Regions from separate parts of the Paenibacillus sp. GCM10028914 genome, predicted to be linked through region 1. Evidence: riboswitches for the same ligand, from Rfam matches in the RefSeq annotation. Region 1 holds a riboswitch; each other region holds the start of a gene.
The links. Region 1 has a riboswitch for thiamine pyrophosphate ahead of tenA (thiaminase II). Riboswitches for the same ligand answer to the same signal wherever they lie in the genome.
Positions count from the first base shown of each region.

Region 2: linked by a shared signal. The riboswitch ahead of ACFQV5_RS05095 (ECF transporter S component) and the one ahead of tenA (thiaminase II) in region 1 are both predicted to bind thiamine pyrophosphate.
Region 3: linked by a shared signal. The riboswitch ahead of ACFQV5_RS12325 (YkoF family thiamine/hydroxymethylpyrimidine-binding protein) and the one ahead of tenA (thiaminase II) in region 1 are both predicted to bind thiamine pyrophosphate.

Region 1 covers NZ_JBHTFO010000002.1:272,207-277,648, forward strand. The annotation lists gene ACFQV5_RS01915 (AraC family transcriptional regulator) at 1-361, shown strand, start outside; gene ACFQV5_RS01920 (DUF4127 family protein) at 485-2,197, opposite strand; gene ACFQV5_RS01925 (sigma factor-like helix-turn-helix DNA-binding protein) at 2,534-2,878, shown strand; gene ACFQV5_RS01930 (helix-turn-helix domain-containing protein) at 2,830-3,048, shown strand; TPP riboswitch at 3,113-3,216, shown strand; gene tenA (thiaminase II) at 3,352-4,038, shown strand; gene thiM (hydroxyethylthiazole kinase) at 4,080-4,925, shown strand; gene thiD (bifunctional hydroxymethylpyrimidine kinase/phosphomethylpyrimidine kinase) at 4,922-5,442, shown strand, end outside.
Region 2 covers NZ_JBHTFO010000006.1:84,254-89,695, forward strand. The annotation lists gene pdxR (MocR-like pyridoxine biosynthesis transcription factor PdxR) at 1-587, shown strand, start outside; gene ACFQV5_RS05080 (AraC family transcriptional regulator) at 618-1,403, shown strand; gene ACFQV5_RS05085 (SDR family oxidoreductase) at 1,703-2,584, shown strand; gene asd (archaetidylserine decarboxylase) at 2,587-3,390, opposite strand; TPP riboswitch at 3,557-3,670, shown strand; gene ACFQV5_RS05095 (ECF transporter S component) at 3,758-4,387, shown strand; gene ACFQV5_RS05100 (ABC transporter ATP-binding protein) at 4,425-5,442, shown strand, end outside.
Region 3 covers NZ_JBHTFO010000013.1:65,169-70,610, reverse strand. The annotation lists gene ACFQV5_RS12335 (ABC transporter permease) at 1-57, opposite strand, end outside; gene ACFQV5_RS12330 (nitroreductase family protein) at 550-1,155, shown strand; TPP riboswitch at 1,351-1,451, shown strand; gene ACFQV5_RS12325 (YkoF family thiamine/hydroxymethylpyrimidine-binding protein) at 1,533-2,132, shown strand; gene ACFQV5_RS12320 (sporulation protein YjcZ) at 2,248-2,343, opposite strand; gene ACFQV5_RS12315 (nucleotidyltransferase domain-containing protein) at 2,443-3,144, opposite strand; gene ACFQV5_RS12310 (class I SAM-dependent methyltransferase) at 3,297-4,019, shown strand; gene ACFQV5_RS12305 (methyl-accepting chemotaxis protein) at 4,221-5,442, shown strand, end outside.

The sequences.
Region 1 (5,442 bases):
GAGTCAGTATTTTATAGGCATTTCATTGGATGACCCTGAGACGGTCAATGAAGCTGAATGTCGTTATGATGCTTGTGTAACGCTGCCTGAAGGCTTTGACAAGAGTGATGATAGCGTCGTTCAGTTTAAGACTGTGCAAGGTGGGAAGTATGCGTCGTATCAGTTCTATGATAAGGTCGACAAGCTTGCCCTCGCATACCAGAGTCTATTCGGCAACTGGCTGCCGGACAGTGGTTATGATGTCGATGACAGACCTTGCCTTGAATTTGTCATGAATGATCCCAGCCAGGATGCAGAAGGAAAATGCAAGGTGGATTTATACATTCCAATCCGGAGTAGACTGGTAGAAGTGAAAGGGTAGACGATAGATATCCAAGCAGTTTATGAGCCTTTTCTTGCAGTGCGCGACCGAAAGCATAAAACAGCGATGCCCCTGTAACCGGAGGATCGCTGTTTTGTTTTGATTTTTTGAAATGGAATCGTATTAGGACAATGTAACGCTAGGATTCAAGGTAATCTCGAATGCTCGGTGCCAAATGTAGCTGGGATTCTCATATGCCAGATCTACACTTTTATATTTTGCATATCCCCACTTCGATTTTTTTATTTGACGAATATCGGAGGAAGCAGAAGATTGGCCGATCTGAAAAGCATTTGTAGCAGCAAGAGCAGCGGTATGCATCTGCATCTGTTCGTGCAAGATATCGATCAGATGACGGTAGTCACTCTCGGAATTAAACAGAAGCATATGGCCGTCCGCATAAGGAATATTCGTATATAGCGCATGGGCTCTGGAGTACTGTCTAATCTCTTTAATAGCCAAAGATTTATAATAGTAGTCTTTAAGGAAACGTTTGAACAAAAGTGACCCGTGCGAGTTTACGGCTTTATCAAGGGCAGGTGAACGCTTTTCTGTGATAAGAAATGCATACCGTGCTTGCGCCATACCGAGTGCAATACCGATCTTATTCCCGGCTGTATTCCATCCGCTGTACCCGAGAATTTGTCCTGTATATGGGCTGCTAAGCAGCCCTTCGGTGACGACCGCATTCGCCGCGCCTCCCCCAACAAAATCAATGACGACCGTTGGAATTTGGTTCAATCCATTAGCCTCAATCCGGCTTACGGCACTCGGTACTTCAGAAGTCTCCGTAATCGCAATGATCTCTACATCCACTTCTGCATCTGGGGAGCTAGTAACGAGCTGACCGCCAATAATATCAACGTGGTGCAGGATATTCTGGTGTACACTCATGTACTCATAGGGATTGATAATGGTTGAACCGTCTCGGCCAAAATAATGTACCGAATACCTCGTTTTGTCCTCCACATGTAGTAATTGATTTGCCATTCTAGCCAAGAGGGATTGTCCCAGGCCATCCGCGTCAGGAAGTATAATTGCACGTTCAGGACTTTGGCCATTCTCGCCGCCTAGTGAGGCTGTAATAAAACCCTCAATATAATCGATTTCGTTGGCTTGTACACCTTGAGTAGAGGAGTCATCAACACCGATGGCAAGGAAATCAATATAACCTAACCGGGCGAGGCGATCCAGAATGTATACATTCGATTTGAATTTATGCCTGCGAGCGTCATAATAAAGCTCTTTGTTAAAGGTGACCGTCTCCTCGTAAGGGGTACCATCCGGTTTCGTGTCATAGCCATTTAGAATTTCACTGAACTCAGACACACTCTTTCTTGGTTGTTTCATGAAGGCGCGGGACTCGTCGTAAGCATTCTGGAACACATTCTCGACGTATGTCGTGGTTGCGAGCCGCATAATGGTATCCAGTACATAAATCGGCTTACGTGGATAAGCTTTCTTCACCAGTCTAATGGTGTCCAGTAAATGCGTCGTTGCAGGATCATAGTCCGGGTATTCAGAGCCTCCGTTCGTACGCAGTCTTCTGCTCCCAATCAGTCCGCCATAAGCGAGCATGTCCACAGAGATAATGAAACCATCGACACCTGCAGCGTGATCGAGAATAAACTTGCGAATGTTCGAGGTGTTACCGAAGGTGGGTGACGACGTGGTCAAAAGGGTGTTATCAGAAGAAGTCTTTTCGGAATCCATTCGATTCTTGATATCGTCAATGCATGGTGTAATAACCTCGATTCCAGCGGATCTTCCTTGAACAATCACATCATCCAGGTTCACCGGTCGATCATCTAAAGGTACATACAGAACTTTTTTCATATCCATACAACTCCCTTATTTATTAATTTAGATAGGCCGTATACAAAAGGGAAGTGAAGAAATCGAGATGAACCTCTTCCCAAGTCCATTTCGTTTCTTTATTGTTAGGTGCCTTCACCTATATAGGTAATTGTTACATAGATAATACAACCACTGAAATAAAATTTTTAAAAAAAAGAATTTATTCATATAGTGCACTCCACACGATCACAGAAAATTTGAAATTCATTATTCCAAACCACATAAAAAGTGGTATTATGGAAAATAATCAGAACATACGTTCTTGTTTTTGTTTGAATTCTACGAGGAACTATACAGAATGGAGTGGATGAAGAAATGAACACAGAACAGACCGCTTTCGAGCGTGTTCAAGGAGAAGTTCACCGGATTGGCTGGAGAATTCAGTATCGTGCCAAGACGTTGAAGAGACGGGAGCATTCCTTCTATGATATGGAACATTACCATAGGGGAGTGAATTTCACAGACCACACCGATAACAGAATGATGGTTGAGCAGCTGATGAATACACTCCCGCCTCAGGGTAAGCTGGTTATTCATAAATTGTACATACAGGATCAGACGGAGTCAGAGGTTGCACGCGAACTCAATATCAGCCAACAGGCGGTGAATCGATGGAAACGAAGAATGATCAGGCAATTGTCACAGACCGTGAATTTATAGCATTGCTGCATGCAGCGCAGAAGAACGATCCGGAAGCGATGCTACAGCTTATCGATTTATTTAAGGAGGATATTATGAGAGCCAGTCAATATATCCAGTTGCCGCAAGAGGATGCGGTAGCGGAAATTGTGGTGGAGCTTTTGGAGTTTATTAAAGGAAGAGAGGAATAGATTAAGAGATTTCTATGTTTGACATATTTTCCAATCCTGTGTACAGTATTTGTCAATAGAATAGAAAGTCCACTAGGGGAGCCGTCAGCGGCTGAGACAAGAGCGTATCTTGGACCCTTTGAACCTGATCTAGTTCATACTAGCGTAGGAAAGTGGAGTCGGTCATATGGTCATCATGCGTTCCGTGCATTGGTAGATATGATGAAGCCGCTCCAGCTTTCGGGGCGGCTTTTTTTGCGTGCTCTGAAAGGTGCTAATCTTACGGGACTTTCTGCTCTTCATTATGTTGGAGGTGGAAAAAGGATGAGCTTTACACAAGAGCTTCGTCAGCAGGCGGATGGTATTTTTCAGGCGATATTTGAACATCCCTTCGTAAGAGGCATTGCCGAAGGGAAACTTACGAAGGACCAGCTGATTCATTATATCAAGCAGGATTATGAGTACTTGAATGCTTATATGCGGATATATGGGATTGCGATTTCCAAGTGTACAACACGGGAAGAGATCGCGGTATTTAATGAACAGATTTCTTTTATTCTGCACAGCGAGGTGCACCCGCATCAGAATTTTTGCCATGCAGCAGGGGTGATCTATGAGGATATGCAGGGGTATCCGCTGGCTCCGTCGGCGCATCATTATATCCGGCATATGTTGACGGTTGCCCATGAAGGCAGTCTTGGTGAGATTATGGCGGTGCTGCTGCCTTGTCCTTGGACGTATTTGGAGATCGGGCAAAAGCTGATGAAGGAAGTCGCACCGGATGAGTCCCATCCGTTCTATGAATGGATACATTTTTACGGAAACCGGGCTGAGGATGCAGCGGTCAAGTTTCGTGAAGAAGTAGACGCTTGGGCAGCAGCGGCAACGGTTGCTGAACGAGAGCGAATGACCGAGCATTTCATGCTTAGCTGCCAGCTGGAGTATCTGTTCTGGGACATGGCTTACCGTCAGGAAGAGTGGCCGGTTCAGATGCAGGCTGTAGCTCTGTGATAATACTGAAATAACTAATAATGAGAAAGAGGTTGATAGGTATGAGTATGATGCTAGATCACGAGATTTCTGAATTATTAGGTAAGGTGCAGCATAACAAACCGCTTGTACATAATATGACGAATGTTGTGGTGACCAATTTTACGGCGAATGGTCTTTATGCGCTAGGAGCATCGCCTGTTATGGCATACTCCCCCGATGAAGTTGCTGACATGGCGAAGATCGCAGGAGCGCTGGTTCTGAACATCGGAACGCTGTCTCGTGAATTGGTGGATGCGATGATCCTTGCAGGCCATTCGGCGAATACTCATGGTGTACCGGTGCTGCTTGACCCTGTAGGAGCAGGTGCTACGGCGTTTCGGACCGAATCAGCGCTGCGGATTTTGAAAGAGGTGGACATTACCCTTGTGCGGGGGAATGCAGCTGAAGTTGCCCATCTCGTCGGAGAAGCACGGGAGATCAAAGGCGTGGATGCTGGGGACAGTGCGGGTGAAAGTCATGTGGACCTGGCAATTCGGGCAGCACGGGAGCTGGAGACGACGGTCGTTATTACTGGGGAAGAGGATGTTATCACCGATGGCACCATGGTACGGGTAATAAGCGGTGGACACGAGCTGCTTACAAAAGTAACCGGAGCGGGCTGTTTGCTGACCTCGGTATTAGGGGCTTTTGTCGCCATCGAACGGGACTTGATGCTCGCAGGCGCGGCAGGGCTTGCCTTTTATGGAGCGGCAGCTTCTCGGGCTGCAGAGCGTACATCGGATGTTGGGCCCGGAAGCTTTCAAATCGCTTTTCTAGATGAGCTTGCTAAGTTACACAAGGATTCACTTGCAGGATATGCCGCTATCCGGGAAGTGGACGCAGCCCTTACAGGTGATAGACGATGAGCGTTACTTCTGTTCCTAGAGCGCTAACGATTGCCGGTTCGGATAGCGGCGGCGGAGCTGGTATTCAGGCGGATCTCAAAACCTTCCAAGAGCTTGATGTATATGGAATGTCGGCCATTACTGCGGTAACGGTTCAGAATACCTTGGGTGTTCACGGCGTATATCCGCTCCCCTCAAGTGCAGCAGCGGAGCAGATCGAAGCGGTAGGATCGGACATTGGGGTAAATGCGTTGAAGATAGGAATGCTGTTTAGCCCAGATATCATCCGCACCGTGGCAGAACAGATTCGGAGGTATGACTGGGATCAGGTTGTTGTCGACCCGGTGATGATTGCCAAAGGCGGTGCAGAGCTGCTGCGGACAGAAGCAGTACAGGCGCTGAAGTCGGAACTGCTTCCCTTGGCGCTGGTCGTTACACCGAATATTCCGGAAGCGGAAGTGTTAGCCGGGATGAATATTCGTTCGATGCAGGATCGCCGCGAAGCTGCGAGATGTATTCATGATTTGGGTGCAAAGAT
Region 2 (5,442 bases), on a different contig from region 1:
GGCGACCGATGGAACCGCTTAAGGCTTTGGATGAATCAGGACGTGTCATTTACATAGGTTCTTTCTCTAAGACAATGTTTCCAGGCCTTCGTCTAGGATACGCTGTTCTCCCTAAATCTATGGTAAAGTCAGTCGTTGCTGCTAAGGCTTTGTATGAGCCAGTGTCACCCGCTCTGCTGGAGCAGTGTGCGCTCTCTCATTTTATGGCGAGAGGTGGATATGGCAAGCACCTCCGGCGAATGACTCGGATTTACAGAGGACTGCATGCGTTTTTTGTTAACCAAATGGAAGAGAAGGCAGCGCATCTATTCCGTCTGAATGGGGGAGATGCTGGATTACATGTATACGCTCATTGGCTGCATGGACCGGACCAGTACGAGATTTTTAAAAAGGTTTGCCGACATAGAGGTGTTGAGTTTCGAGATGCTGAAGTATATCATCTTACGCCGAATACTTCTGCTGCATGCTTCGTATTCTCTCATCTGAATCATGAGCAAATCGAGAAGGGAATCTCTCAAATGGCTTTAGCTTGGGAGGATATGCAAAACATCTCAAAAAAGAGTATCATGGAGGTAGACATAGATTAATATTTTCGAGAGACAAGGGGGAATGACGTGATGCTGAATGCATCGCCGTCTTCTTTTGTAATCAAACCCGCTTTAGCTAAAATCGTATGTGAACCAGGATGGAAATGGCAAAAGCGTGAGAAACCGATGCAAAATTATGACCTGTTTTACGTATGGAGTGGTGAAGGAACTGTGGTGCTTAATGATGTGCCTTATGAGGTGGAAAAAGGAAGTTGCTTTTTATTCTCTCCTGGCGATCATACAAGTGCAACACATAACCCGCAAAAGCCGCTTGTTCTAACTTACCTGCATTTTGATGTGACTGATCCTGTCAGCGAGGTGCCAGCTCCTTATCGGAAGCTGAACGAGACGATGGATTTTGAATATTTGCTTGCTAAATACGTTCGGCTGTATCTGGACCAGCCTTATGGGGCGGAAGAAGAAGGAAAGATGATTTTAAAGCAGCTGATGATTTATTTGCTCAGGGATGATAAGGATATGCCCGTAAACAAGAAGACCAGTAACCAACTGACAGAGGCTATCCATGAGATTGCGAATTATGTGCGCCTGCACCCAGGGCTGCCGCATCGGGTTGAGGATCTAGCTGCTAGAGCAGGCTTGTCTTCTCGTTATTTTTCGATCAAGTTCAAGGAACTGATCGGTACACCGGTTCAGTCGTACATAATTAAGATGAGGATTGAGCGAGCACAGCATCTTTTACTGCACCAAGGGATGAATGTTACGGAGGTTGCTGATGCGCTCGGATACAGAGATATTTTCTTTTTCAGCCGGCAATTCAAGCAGTATACCGGGAAGAGTCCTTCTGAGGTTCGTTAAAGTAATCTAGTAAGGTGATTCATGGTAAACTAGATAGGGTAATGATGGTGATAAATAAAAATAGAGAGGGGGGTGCCGGCAATGAGCCAAAGAAGAAGAATGCGCAGCTTGATTTGCAGTCGTGGTGGTTGCGGCATTTTTAGAAATCGGTTACGTCGGTTTAAGAGTGCCAATCCCGAACAGAATTTGTGGTTCTAATAAATCATACACATAACAGCACCTTCGTTATTTCCCGGAAGGAACAAACCGGCGAAATGGCGGGGTGCTTTTTAGCATATAGCATATCGATTGATCCAGGGATGAAAGGGAGAACAGAATTGGAAACGTTTAAGAAATTAACAGGTGAACTAGCGCTTGTGACTGGAGCTTCAAGTGGTTTTGGACTACTGATCTGTCTGGAACTTGCGGCCAAGGGGTATAACGTGGCAGCAGCAATGCGAAGACCTGAGGCTGCGGGAGAACTGCTGAGTTCTGCCAAGGAAGCGGGATTGGAATCTCGGATTCATATTATGAAGGTGGATGTATGCGAGCACGAGCTTATTAAGAACGCCATGCTTGAGATTGATCATCGCTGGGGTAGACTGGATCTGCTTGTAAACAATGCAGGTGAAGCCGTGGGGGGATTCGTGGAAGAGGTCCCGCTTGAGGCATGGAGGAAGCAGATGGATGTGAATTTTTTCGGAACGGTAGCTGTCACACAGCTTGCCTTGCCAATCATGCGTAAAACTCCGAAATCCAAAATCATATTTATGAGCAGCATTAGCGGCGTAGTCGGGTTTCCGGGGTACGGACCATACGCTTCTTCTAAGTTTGCCATTGAGGGTCTCGCAGAATGTCTTTCGCTTGAGCTTCAGCCGCTCGGAATGGATGTGGTGCTCATTGAACCAGGTGCATATGGCACGCCGATTTGGAGCAAAGGGTTCAGTGATATTAAAGCCAAGGAGGGATCTCCTTATTATTCGATGTTAAACCGTGTCCTCCGGTTCTCTCAAAAAACGGCTGAAAAAAGTGGAGATCCTAGAGAAGTTGCACGACTGGTAGGGGAAATCGCTAGAAGCGCTTCCCCCAAGTTCAGATACAGACTACCTTTTGGCACCCGAATGACGATTGCAGCCAAGATGATGCTACCTTACCGCTTCTTTCGTCGCATTGTTTTAAATACGTTAAGTAAGAATCCCTGATGCTAGGAGCGATGATCTGATGATTCATGCAGTAGTCCGAGAAGTTCACCCATCTTTACCTTGTCTCCGATCTTTAGATCACCGCGTGGAGTGAAGGTTCCGTTCTCCGTGAGCAAGACGACGGTAGAACCGAACTCGAAGTAAGCAAGATCATCGCCGTTCCGCCACTCAGTTACGGTCTCGTCAACATATTTAATGCTGCTGACATTCATAGCACCAACTTTAACGACGGCTACTTCACCATGTTCATGTGTGATGTAGGTGATGAGTCTTTCGTTACGGCTAAGTACGGAGCGAATATGGGTCATGGCAAAATCATTTACCGGATATACCTTGCCACGAAGATGCTCACTTTCTGCTTTCTTTCCAGTTACAGGAGAATGAATCCGGTGGTAATCGGTTGGACTAAGATAGAGTACAAATACATACCCGTGAATGTAATTCTGCATGCGCGGGGAGTTAGCGAGCAGATCAGCAATCGTGTAATCCTGATTCTTGACGTTCAGAATGGTACCCGCATGAATAGGCCCCATACCGGTTATAACACCATCAACAGGGCTGGTCATGGCACTTGCTGTTTCGTCGATCGGCCGCATGCCCATCTTTAAACGACGGGAAAAAAATTCGTTCAGTGAACGGTATTCGTTTATTTCTTTTTCCGCTTCATGTACAGGGATTTGATATATTCGTGTAAACGTTGGTATGAGATAACGGCTCAATCGGCTATGGGAAAAACGTCCCATTATATGGGATATCCACTTGCGGGAAGAGAGTTCTGTCATTAATCTAAGTAATTGTTTAGCCATGTGATTCTCCTTTGCCTTGCCTAACAATAGGCGGAATTAAATGCATCCGCACTCTGCATTATATTGACATAGAACAAGGGGTAAATCAATATAAAGGGGATTATTGAAAAATAGGGTCTTGCAAATTCTGGATTACTTGGTGTATTTTAAAGTCAGCTTAAAACCGAATATGGAATACGGGGGCTTGAGTGAATCAGGCTGAGACTGCAGATATCATCCCGCTGCTGACCGTTAATCTGAACTGGGTAATGCCAGCGTAGAGAATATCCGACCCTGACTAAGGGCTTGTTTTCCGTCTGCGCATATTTCCAGACGGTTTTTTGTCGTGTTTATCAATCGTATTTTAGATAGGAGAGGGGAAATTATGATGGAATCAAGTATTCAAGGTAAGGTGAAGAGACCTGTTAGTAAGGGACTGCGGCTTAGTGATATTTTGGTTACGGTTCTGGTCTCACTCGTATTAGGTGTGGTGTACCATTTCTGGGGATCGGTATATAACCTGTTTAAGCCATTGTTTTTTGAAGCAGATGAGTTGTTGTACGGTATGTGGTTTGCAGCAGCTACGCTCGCATTTCTCCTCATTCGAAAGCCGGGGGTTGCGCTTATAGCAGAGCTTGCAGCGGCTCATGTGGAGGTATTATTCGGCAGTGGATGGGGACTGAACCTGCTATTGTACGGAATTATTCAAGGTCTTGGAGCAGAGCTCGTATTTGCAGCTTTCCGGTATAGAAAGTATACGGTATCGATCGTTGCTCTAGCTGGTGCAATGTCTGCGGTTGGTTCCATGCTGATGGATTTTTATTTAGCTTATACGGACGATTATGCATGGTGGCTGTTTGTTGCAAAGTATAGCATGCGTGTACTGAGTGGTGCTGTAATTGCAGGTTTCTTAATGTTCGCCTTGGCTAAGGCCTTAGAACGGACAGGGGTCACTTCACTGCTCCGTCCTGCTTCAGCTAAGGATTATGAAGCTTTGGACGATCCTAAACATGTGTGAGAATATAGCTGATCAGCATAAGGCGTCCGGTAGCGAGATGTCATATGCACTGTTTGTGGAAGACTTACGATTGAAATTTCCGGGAGAAGACAAGCTGATGTTCAAGGACATATCGTTTTCTGCGAAAAAAGGAGAGAAGGTTCTTCTTCTCGGCCCAAGCGGATGCGGTAAATCAACCCTTCTCCAGGTGCTCAGCGGTATGATTCCGAACGCTATAGAAGTGCCGATGAAATGCTCAGACCAGCGAATCCCATCGTCATGGGCGTATGTCTTTCAAGATCCGGATACCCAGTTTTGTATGCCTTATGTGGATGAAGAATTGGCCTTTGTGTTAGAAAACTTGGGGGTTCCACAAGCCGATATGGTAGACCGAATGACTGAAGCGTTGCAGTCAGTTGGGCTGGCACTTCAGGATATACATATGCCAATCAGTCATCTTTCTCAAGGGATGAAACAAAGACTAGCACTTGCTTCTGCCCTACTTCTTCAGCCGGAGGTGTTGTTTCTGGATGAACCTTCGGCGCTGCTGGATCCAGAAGGACGGGAACAGATATGGGAGACAGTGAAGTCTGTATCGGATGGGCGAACGTTAATCATTGTGGAGCACCGGATTGAGGAAATGGCGGACTATGTTGATCGGGTCGTGCTGTTCGGACCGGATGGTGTGATTTTGGGTGAGGGGAATCCTGAATTCGTGTTTACGGCATTCCAGAGGGAACTGAAGGAATACGGCATTTGGTATCCGGGTGTGTGGGATGACTATGCCAGATCAACAAATGGAAGAGAGACATTTCGTATGCTTGCTCCAGAAGCGTTCGGTAAAGTAAATGGAGTGTATAGTTATGCGGATCTTGCTGGGAAAACGGGGTCTTTAAATGAAGGTAAAAGAATGGTTTCTCCGGAATCTGAAGGTTCTGGCCCGATCATAGAACTAAATGGTGTTACCGTGCTTAGAAAACAGAGGGCTACTGTAGAGCTAGCTCAAGCTGCTGTGTATCCAGGGGAATTCATTGCAGTAACCGGTCCAAATGGAGCGGGAAAAAGCACTTTGCTGC
Region 3 (5,442 bases), on a different contig from region 1:
AAATAAGGAGATGAAGGATAATACTATAACTGCTGCGATCAAGTATCTTTTCTTCATAGCTCTTCCTTCTATGCAGGTATGCAGTTACCGGTAAATTCCGGTTCGTTAAGTTGATATCATTCTCAATGAGATTGATTATCATTTGCGATCTGTAATGAATTATATCATCCCATTCTCAACCCATCAAGTATAATTGAGAATCAAAATCAATTAAATTTCTCAAAAATTTAATATATGTTCATCATTTGTTCACATTATTAAGTTTCGTTCATGTAAACATCACATGATTATCATTTTCCTTCATATACTAACCGTCGTTATTGTTTTAACTTTCGAAAAATCGATTAATTAAACTTGACAATGAACTCTGTAATATAATAACATACTTACAGATAGTTTTTTTATAACTTTTTGTAAGTTGCTAGTGTTGTTTTACTGTCCGATGACTGATCGTACACATAGCAGCCATCAATGTATTACGACAGATTTTTTAGAAATCTTATATCTAAGTAAGCAACCAAAACTATGAACTCTAGGAGGAATTTCATCATGTCAACAGATTTCAGCACTGCCCTTAAAAACCGTCGTTCAATTTATGCGATCAGTAAAGACTCCGTTATTTCAGATGAACGCATTCAAGATCTTGTAAATGAAGCGGTAAAACATACTCCATCTGCTTTCAACTCCCAAAGTGCTCGGGTAGTTGTGCTTCTAGGAGAACAACATGATAAACTATGGAACCTGACTGAAGGTATTCTTAAGGAAGTTGTTGGCGGTAGCGAAGAGCAATTCGCTTCTACAGCTCAAAAAATGGCCGGCTTCCGTGCAGGCTACGGAACAGTTCTATTCTTCGAAGACAGCAGTGTCGTTGCTAACTTGCAAGAGAACTTCGCACTTTACGCTGATAACTTCCCGATCTGGTCCCTTCAATCTTCAGGTATGCTTCAGTTTGTGGTATGGACAGCTCTTGAGGCTGAAGGTCTTGGTGCTTCCCTGCAGCACTATAACCCACTGATTGATGAGAAGGTTAGAAATGAATGGAATCTGCCTGAAAGCTGGAAATTGCTCGCTCAAATGCCTTTCGGTAAGCCAACAGCAGAGCCAGGCGAGAAAGAATTCCAGCCGCTTGAAAACCGTGTAAAAGTATTTAAATAATCTCTTACCTCAAACGGGTGTCCTAAAAGCCATATCATGGCTAGTAGGGCACCCGTTTTTCATATTTTGATTGGAGGCTGCCCTTGCTGTTGTCGCTACGCTCCGGTAAGAAATGTAAGAAATCATTGAAATATAATAGCCTGGACGTTACAATAACACGAGAATGAAGGTCCTGTTACCAATCGCATACAATTTCGAGCTAACTAGGGGTGCCTTGTGCTGAGAGACGTAATGATCGTCAACCCTTACTACCCGATCTAGGTCATACTAGCGTGGGGAAGTGGAGCTTTGTGTTTATTTCCTATGAGCATAAAACTGCACTTCTTACCCGGAGTGCAGTTTTTTATTTTCATATAATACAAGGAGGTTTTAATTTTATGAGCCATCTCACTTGCGGAACCAGCCGAATAGTAGGCTGCCGATTCTCCGTATTTCCAATGACTGATCGATTCGTAGAGGTTATTACGGAAGCACTGGAGTCCGTCAATACCGACAAGGTTTGGATTCATACCGATGATTTATGTACATGTGTCAGAGGACGAGCAGAGCATGTATTCGACGTGACTCGTGCGATATTCGCCCATACAGCTGGAACGGGTGTTCATACGGTATTTAACGGAACTTTCTCGATTGGCTGCCCAGGTGACAGCAAAGGGGATGTATTCATGTCAGAAGATGATGTTCGCATGAATGAAAGTCTTGCTGAAAAAGCTAACATTGAAACAGCCAGTCACTTCTCACTTTATCCGTTAGGCACAGACAATTATATGGACATCATATATCAAGAAGTGGAACGTGCTAAATCCAAAGGGACATTAACACAGGGCATTCACTACTCCAGCCGACTGGACGGCACTTTATCAGCGGTATTTGAAACCCTGGAAGATGCTTTTACTCATGCGATACAAACAGAAAGAAGCCATCTGGTGATGACTGCTGTTGTTTCGGCTAATAGTCCTTCTCCAAAGTCAATTTGAACTTCCTGCACTTCGTTATTGAATAATCTTAAACATCGACTATCTTCTATAATATACTCCCTCGACCGAGACATAGGTCGAGGGAGTGTATCCATTTCTCATCTAGCCGATTGGACTAGACCCAAACTGCAAGAATGATTACAAGCAGAATGAAGAGTACCAATACGACACCAACTGGGTTGCCCCATCCACCGCCACATACTTCGCTCATGAAGATCCCTCCTGAGTTTTAATATCGTGTGATCTAATCACAATACTAATGTATTTAGGATGAGGCTGATCTGTAACGGCTCTTATCCCTCCATGATACTTACTCTTCGTAACCAATCAAATGCGGACCACCATATGGCTCTAAAATTCTTTCGGCTAGCTCCAATAATTGCTCCTGGTTATTGTAGCGGTAGAACAACGCCATTGACTTCTCCAATGCATCTGCTGTACTCGCATCATACACAGACAGAAATCGAAATAACGATTTTCCTTCTCCAATCCACTGACGATTGGCTCTGAGCATGAATTCACACAGTAGCACAGTCATCTTTTGAGCGATGAACCAGCTTTCTACAGCCTTAGTTGAACCTCTTAAATCCATCATCAATTCGGTAATTACATAACGATTAACGTCAATATCAAAAGAAGTGAGCGGCAATGGTCCGAGATCCAGATCATTCTTCGCTTCTTCCCTAATTTTGTTTCCAATGGAACTTGTGCGTAATACCTTTCCTTCGGCAATAATTCTTTGCAAGGTCGGATTTCCAGCTAGCACACCTGCATCGAATTGCTCACGATACTCTGATGAAGCTATGAAGAATAATTCAACGACCCAACCATAAGCCTCCACCGTCTTACGACTTAAATCTTCTGAGCCCTCTCCATCTATAACCACAATATCGAGATCTGAGTGCTCGTTATGCTCTCCTCTACCTGCACTTCCTCCTAACACGGCTAACGTGCAATCCGGATAATCGCGAAATATCAATTGCCTAGCTGCAGCAAACGGTTCAGTCCTCACTTTACGTTCCCCCATTGTTAAACTTCATCAAGCCTATAAAAACGGGCTCAAATTATTAAATTCAGCAAAACCCCAAACGTACCTGAAACATATGTTAAATAAGACGAATGCTCATTACACCGAATACAGGAAGAATTGGGGGACCTAAGCACATGAATTATATCAATATGCTGTCCAAGTTAGGAATGGGTAGCGCCCATCCCGGAGGATTTGAAGCAACACTACGATTATTCCGGAATGAGCCCATTTCTCCTAACAGCAGGATATTAGAAGTGGGTTGTGGAACGGGTAGGACTGCTTGTTACTTAAAAGAGCAAGGATTTAACGTCACCGCCATTGATTTGCATGAGAACATGTTGAATAAGGCTCGTGCACGAGCAGAAGCTATGGGATTGGATATTCATTTTCAGAAGGCTGATGTATGTTCTTTGCCATTCGAAGACAATCAGTTTGACCTCATTATTGCGGAGTCCGTTACTGTTTTTACCGATGCATCCCGTTCATTATCGGAGTATTGCCGAGTTTTAGACAAAGGAGGAACACTTTACGACCGTGAATTGTTGATGGACAAACCGATGCCTGCAGAAACACAAAAAGAACTAGAGAATTTTTTCGGTATTCCGCAACTCATGAATCGAGAAGAATGGCATAAACGACTCATTGAGAGTGGATTCTCATATGAAGAAGCTTTAGAATACAACCATTTCACAGAACAATTGAAACAGGAACAAACCCGTCACCTGGATACATTTGAACGCCGGGATGAAGGAGCGCTGCTTGATATGAACCTATGGGAAACCCTATTTCAACATGATCGGATGATCTTGAATAACACAAATTATTTAGCCTCGGCCTTATTCAAAGCTGTAAAATAAATAGGTTCATAAACATTTTGAGGGGATGTATTTGATGGAAATAACGCATCCCCTTAAATCCCCTCATGTTCAATTAGATCATTAGAACTAATCAATATGACCCACTTTCGACATCGAATATAATTCAATATATCCACTTTTGTCGAGTGATGCTATAATCATGGTAAATATATCCTGTGCCAAAGGGAGGAAGTCAAGCTTATGTCGTGGTTTAATAAACTGCCTATAACCAGTAAAATAACTGCCGCATGTTATATGGTTGCTCTGCTGTTTGCTATTCCTATGCTAATCACCTTAGTCGCGCTCGGAAAATTTATTATTGGAATTTTGCTCGTCACCGTGCTTATCATTCTCACTTATCCTCTTTCACGTGTTGTTCAGAATGCGCTTACAAACTCTTTTTCTGACATTTCAAATGTTTCATCCAAAATTGCCAAAGGGGATTTCACTTTTAAAGTTGAAGAGGTCGGCGGTATGACGGATTTGAGCCGCACATTTAACAGCATGGTAGATAGACTTCGAAAAATTTTGCAAGAAACATCGGAGATCACTCGTCAAGTTATGAACTCTAGTCGAGATATCTCGAACAAGAACCATGATCTCATTCAAATGATGAACCAAGTCTCTATGTCCTCGAATGAACTTGCATTAGGGGCAAATGAAATATCTGAGGATGTTGCTGAGATGACGGGTTCCATCCGCGAAATCGAATTGAAAGTTAGTAATTATACCGATTCCACTAAAGTCATGAACCAGCATTCCTTCGAAACTCTAAACCTGGTAGAACAAGGCCGGGTATCTGTTGCGAACCAGTCTGCCGGTATGCAGAAAAATATTGAAGCGACCTCTAAAGTTGCTGAATCGATTGAGGCTCTCTCCAAGAATGCCAAAGGGATTTCCAAAATTACCGAGACCATTTCGGAACTCGCTGAACAAACCAATCTACTCTCTCTGAATGCTTCAATAGAAGCTGCACGTGCCGGAGAACATGGCGCTGGATTTGCTGTGGTTGCCCAGGAAGTACGCAAACTTGCCGAAGAATCAACTTCCTCCACGCGCGAAGTATTCAATCTTGTACGCAGTATCGAGCAGGACGTCAAACTTGCCGGTCAGAATATAAAAATCAATGAAGAAGTCGTACGTCAGCAGACAGAAATGATTCGTGAGGCAGAGCAGATATTTTTACAGATCGTGAACAGCGTCCAATACATAACAGAACAAATCTCCGCTTTCTCCGAAGAAAGTGAAGCCATGCTGGAAAGTGCACAGAATATATCAACAGCAATACAGAATATATCGGCGATTACTCAAGAATCTGCTGCGGGTACCGAGCAGGTATCCGCATCGATGAATGAAGGCATTACTTCCATCCAGAAGGTAGCCGATGAAGCTGACACCATGACAGACGCAGTATTCCAGCTGC